2 regions of the Pararhizobium sp. genome follow, and region 2 is predicted to be linked to the other one. Evidence: riboswitches for the same ligand, from Rfam matches in the RefSeq annotation. Region 2 holds a riboswitch; the other holds the start of a gene.
What was found. Region 2 has a riboswitch for cobalamin ahead of nrdH (glutaredoxin-like protein NrdH). Riboswitches for the same ligand answer to the same signal wherever they lie in the genome.

Region 1 (2,970 bases), on a different contig from region 2:
GCATCGGCGATATCGAAAATGGAGGAATACAATGAGCAATGATTATGGCCGTCTCGATGGCAAGATCGCGATCGTCACGGGTGGCACACAAGGGCTGGGGGCGGCGATTGCCACGCTGTTTGCCGAACGGGGTGCCGCCGGTATCGTCATCTGCGGCCGCAATGCCGCCAAGGGCGAGGCCAAGGCGGCCGAGATCGGCAAGGCGACAGGAACCCGGGTGGTCTATGTGCAGGCCGATCTGGAAAAGGTCGAGGATGCGCGCAAGGTGGTTTTGGCTTGCGACACGGAATTCGGCCGTATCGATGCACTGGTGAACGCGGCGGCGATTACAGATCGCGGCACAATCCTCGATACCAGCCCGGAACTGTTCGACCGGATGTTTGCCGTCAACGTGCGGGCGCCGTTCTTCCTGATGCAGGAAGCGATCAACGTCATGCGCCGCGAGAAGATCGAGGGAACCATCGTCAATATCGGTTCGATGTCGGCCATGGCCGGCCAACCTTTCATCTCTGCCTATTGCGCTTCCAAAGGCGCACTGGAAACGCTGACCAAAAACACGGCTTATGCCGTGCTGCGCAACCGGATTCGGGTCAACGGTCTGAATATCGGCTGGATGGCATCCGAAGGCGAGGATCGCATCCAACGCGAATTTCATGGCGCGGCCAGCGACTGGCTGGAAAAGGCAGCGGCGAGCCAGCCCTTCGGCCGTCTGGTCGATCCGGCCGAAGTCGCGCGCGCCTGCGCCTATCTGTCGTCGGCGGAATCCGGCCTGATGACCGGATCGATGATCTGTTTGGATCAGTCGATCTGGGGTGCCTATGACGGTTCGCCGCATCCGGTCGCGGCGATCTGATGACAACCGGCGGGCCGCCTTGCAAACGGCGGCCTGCTATGGCCATATCGTTTCGTTCAGGTGCCTGCGCAAGCGGGAGAATCGGGAACCCGGTGAAAGTCCGGGACGTGCCCAGCGCTGTAACGGGGACGGTTTTGCTTTATTGAATCTCTGAATCATTTCAGAATTATGCCACTGGATCTTCAAGCAATCCGGGAAGGCGGCAAAACCGGATGATCCGCAGTCAGAAGACCGGCCTGACGAGATAGACCAGCCCCGCGCGGACGGCGGGAGGTTTCGCATTGTTGGGGATCAAACGATGCAAACTGAACCGCAAGACTGCCTTGTGAGGGCGGACGCATTTTCATCGGACGAGCGCGCAGCCGTCTACCGCGCCATTGAAACCCGCCGCGACGTGCGCGATCAGTTCCTGCCTGCGCCCTTGCCGGACGCGCTGATCAGGCGGTTGCTCGCTGCCGCTCACAGCGCGCCGTCGGTCGGCTTCATGCAGCCCTGGAATTTCATTGTCGTCCGCGACGAGGGCCGGCGTACTCGTGTCTTCGAGGCATTCCAGCGGGCCAACGAAGAGGCGGCGCTGATGTTTGAAGGCGAGGCGCAGGGCAAGTACCGCTCATTGAAGCTCGAAGGAATCCGCAAGGCGCCCGTGAGTATCTGCGTCACCTGCGATCCGACCCGCGCCGGTAAGGTCGTTCTCGGCCGGACGCACAATCCGCGCATGGATGCATTTTCGACAGTCTGCGCCGTGCAGAACCTCTGGCTTGCCGCACGCGCCGAAGGCGTCGGCGTCGGCTGGGTCAGCATTTTCCATGAGCGCGATATCAAGGACGTGCTCGGCATTCCAGATCATATCGAGATCATCGCCTGGCTGTGTCTTGGCTATGTCGATACGCTCTATGCCGAGCCGGAATTGGCCGTCAAAGGCTGGCGCCAGCGCTTGCCGCTCGAGGACCTGGTATTTTCCGACTGCTGGGGTGGGCGACCTATGAAGTGATCAGTTGGTCTGCTGCAGTTCCTGATATCCGGGGCCGGCTGGATGCCGCAGGTCAATCGAGGTTTCCTGCGACGGAAGGAAGCTCGGGCCGACGACACGAACCTTGTTATCCTGTGGATTGTAGGCCCGGTCGGCAACGGTGCTTTTCACCTCCGCGGGATCAGCCTTCTTGCGGGTGCGAACCTCGATAACGCCCTTGCCATCGTTCGGGGTGCTCTGCTGCGTCGCCGTGCGTCCGACGGGAGCGCAGCCGCATTGGCCGGGCTGGCTAAGATCGCGGGTCTTGTAGGCGAAAGCCGAGGGTAGATCGGCATAGGGTTCGCCTGTGGCAGCCGAGACCATCTGGTTTGTCTCTTCGGTCGCCAGCTCATGATAGTAAAGTGCCGTCTCCGTTCCCGGGCAGCGCCGTTGGCATGCTTCGGCATCGCGTTGAAAATCGGCTGGCGATGAGTTCGAGGAGATCGGGAAGAACGCACCATCACAGGTGCGCACGCACATTGTGCGCAGGTTGCCGGGATAGTCGGCGCTCGGGCCGAAGCCGTTATCCGGCGTAGTGAAATCGGTGTTGCTGCCGCGCATGTCCGGATAGCCTTCGCCGATCGGCGGCAGGTCGTTCAGGATATTGCGATGGGTTTCCGGTTCCTCGATGGCGGCACTGAGCACTTCATCCTGCTCCTCGCCGCAGCGATTGGCAGCAAGCGCCGCATGAATGCGCCGCCGGGTCACGTCGCTGTCGCCGCCTTCCAGAAGGTTCAGCCGACGGGCCTTCAGTGTTTTGAGATCCATTTGCATCTGCGAGATTTCAGCGTCCAGGCTGTTGCAGGCGTCTTCGTTCGGACCGCCGACGATGATGACACTGCCTGAACTGCATCCCATCCGCCTCAGATCGCTGCGCGCCTGCCGCAGGTCCAGGTTCTGACGGGAGATCGCACCGGTATAGTCGCGCAGATTTGCATTGGATGCGACGATTTTCGGCAGGCCGGCAAGGCGGGCGTTCAGCCGTTCGCACACCGCTGAAGCGTCGGCCGTGGTCGTCATGACCAGAAGAAGCGGGGCTATCAGCGCCGCAAGGGATATCGAACGGAAGGTCACGTGTTTCTCTCGCCTGAGCGTACCGGCACCGTGC
Region 2 (2,970 bases):
CCGCCGCGCTTCGACAGTTGCAGCGCTGAATTGATGCCACGGGCGATCGATTCCATATTGTCTTCGACGCGCAGCAGGAAGCAGGAGACAAGCTCGCCGCGCTGCTTCTTGCCGGCATTGAGGAAGGTCGGCGTCGCCGGCTGGAACCGGCCGGAAATGATCTCGTCGACCATGTCGCGGGCCGTCGCCTCGTTGCCCTGCGCCAGCGCCAGCGCCACCATGCAGATACGGTCCTCGTAGCGCTCGAGATAGCGCTTTCCGTCGAAGGTCTTCAGCGTGTAGCTGGTGTAATACTTGAAGGCGCCGAGAAAGGTCGGGAAACGGAATTTCTTCGCATAGGCGTGATCATAGAGGTCGCGCACGAAGTTGAACGAATACTGGTCGAGAACCTCGCGCTCGTAATAGCCTTCGGTCACCAGATAATCGAGCTTCTCCCTCAGATTATGGAAGAACACGGTGTTCTGATTGACGTGCTGGAGAAAATACTGCTTGGCAGCCAGCCGGTCCTTGTCCAGCTGGATTTTCCCCTCGTCGTCATAGAGGTTCAGCATCGCGTTCAGCGCGTGATAGTCAATCGCGGTTTCCGTCGCCTTCAAAGGGCGTTCGAGCGTTGAGACGTCCAAAATCGTTCCAATCCATTGATGACATTGGCGACGTCCTCGTCCGTACCCAGAAGCTCGAACCTGTAGAGGTACGGCACCCGGCATTTATCCGAGATGACATTGCCCGCGAGACCGAACGTCTCGCCGAAATTGCTGTTTCCGGCAGCGATCACGCCCCGGATGAGGGATCGGTTGTCCGCATTGTTGAGAAAGCGGATTACCTGCTTGGGAACAGCGCCCTTGCCGTCATCGCCGCAATAGGTCGGCAGGATGAGGACGAAGGGCTCGCGCACATCGGGCGTTTCCGCGCCACTGCTGACGGGAATACGGGCCGATTTCAAACCGAGCTTGGCGACGAAGCGATGGGTATTTCCCGACAGGCTGGAATAATAGACGATCAGGCCCATCGCTTGTCCATCCGCACTCAGGCCGCGCTCAGGAAAGCGCTGATCTTGTCCGGACGGAATCCAGCCCAATGGTCTTGGCCCGCAATCACCACCGGAACCTGCTGGTAGCCGAGGCCGATCACCTTTGCGAAGGCGTCCTCATCCTTGGAAATATCGACGACCTGATAGTCGATGCCTTCACGATCGAGCGCGCGATAGGTCGCGGTGCACTGGACGCAGGAAGGCTTGCTGTAGACGGTAATGTTCATGACGTTCCTCGTGGTCTGTGATGTTGCGGGCACACGAAAGGCTCCGAGCCGCTGCACGCGGATCCGATCGTGGGGTCTTGCATTGCGATGCTGCGAGAGGTTAGGCCTGCGCCGCCGATCCCGCATCTTTTGGTCTGCGAATTCGATTGACTGACATGCCTTCACCCCGAAGCTTTTTTGGCGGGCATCGGAAGAACGCAATCCAAAGCGGAATCATTCCGCTCGACATCACGCGACCTTCCGGGCACCCCGCCCGTGGACGTTTTTTTGTTTAAGGCAGGTCTCCTGGCTTGCGGGTCGTGGCGTCCATTCCGCCTTCCCGAAGCATGAGGCTTCAGTGACTTGAAATGAAACAGACGCTCGCCGCTGACAGTTGCGGGGGCAGCTCCGGATTTGCCCGGCCAGAAAGGCCAAACGCACCGTATTCCCTCTTAGCCTCCAAACCTTGCGACTCGGAGGAACCTTGAACACTAGATATAGTATACGACAGGAAAATAACGTCAATGTGTAGATGCCGGAAACGCACTCCACGACGCATAATTTTTCCGGCATTGTGGATAATGGGGAGTTAATGCGAAACGCGGCAATCGGCTGTGGATAGCTCGGGGGCTGCCGGGGACAACCGGATTTTTCCGGATTATGCCATGCGCGCGGAAAGCGCCGGGATTGCCGGCGCCTTCCTTCATGCCGCTCGGATACTACAAATTGACCGCCCGGCCGCGCTCAAGGCCGGCACGCAACCGGGCTGCTGCGGCAACCATATTGACGAGCGCCGGCTTGACCTCTTCCCATTTGCGCGTCTTCAGGCCGCAATCCGGATTGACCCAGATCTGTCCGGCAACCAGCCCTTCGCTGGCCTTGTCCAGCAGCTCGACCATCTCCTCGACGGCGGGTACCCGCGGCGAGTGGATATCGTAGACGCCCGGCCCGATCTCGTTTGGATAACCGCGGCCAGTAAAGGCGGACAGCAACTCCATCTTTGAACGGGAGGTCTCGATCGAGATCACATCTGCATCCATGGCGGCGATGGCCGGCATGATGTCGTTGAACTCCGAGTAGCACATATGCGTATGGATCTGTGTCTCGTCGGAAACCCCAGTTGAGCAAAGGTGGAAGCTCTCGACGGCCCAATCGAGATAGGCCTTCCAGTCCGCCCGGCGCAGCGGCAGCCCTTCGCGCAGGGCAGCCTCATCGATCTGGATCATGGCAGCGCCAGCCTCGGCGAGATCATGAACCTCGTCGCGAATGGCGAGGGCGACCTGCTTGCAAACCGTGCTGCGTGGAAGATCGTCGCGGACGAATGACCAGTTGAGGATCGTCACCGGTCCGGTCAGCATGCCCTTGACGGTCTTTGCCGTCAGCGACTGCGCATATTTCCACCAGGCAACCGTCATCGGGTTCGGGCGTGAAACATCGCCGTAGATGATCGGCGGCCGGACATAGCGCGAACCGTAGCTCTGCACCCAGGCGTGCTGGGTAAAGGCAAAGCCGGAAAGCTGTTCACCGAAATACTGCACCATGTCGTTGCGCTCGAACTCGCCGTGCACGAGCACGTCGATGCCAATCTCTTCCTGCCAGCGGATCGCCTGCTCAGTCTCGCGCTCGAGAAAGGCCTGGTAATCCACATAAGAGAGCTCGCCCTTTGAATGCTTTGAGCGGGCCTTGCGCACGTCCGCCGTCTGTGGAAACGAACCGATCGTCGTCGTCGGAAAC

Region 1: another riboswitch for cobalamin. It lies ahead of bluB (5,6-dimethylbenzimidazole synthase); the one in region 2 lies ahead of nrdH (glutaredoxin-like protein NrdH).

The regions. Positions count from the first base shown of each region.
Region 1 covers NZ_CBDIHY010000003.1:3,739,032-3,742,001, reverse strand. Annotated here, with positions in the region: gene ACQY8Q_RS23975 (SDR family oxidoreductase) at 32-853, shown strand; cobalamin riboswitch at 896-1,107, shown strand; gene bluB (5,6-dimethylbenzimidazole synthase) at 1,152-1,844, shown strand; gene ACQY8Q_RS23965 (DUF2865 domain-containing protein) at 1,845-2,882, opposite strand.
Region 2 covers NZ_CBDIHY010000001.1:198,791-201,760, forward strand. Annotated here, with positions in the region: gene nrdE (class 1b ribonucleoside-diphosphate reductase subunit alpha) at 1-623, opposite strand, end outside; gene nrdI (class Ib ribonucleoside-diphosphate reductase assembly flavoprotein NrdI) at 593-1,009, opposite strand; gene nrdH (glutaredoxin-like protein NrdH) at 1,027-1,257, opposite strand; cobalamin riboswitch at 1,516-1,738, opposite strand; partial or broken gene metE (5-methyltetrahydropteroyltriglutamate--homocysteine S-methyltransferase) at 1,956-2,970, opposite strand, start outside.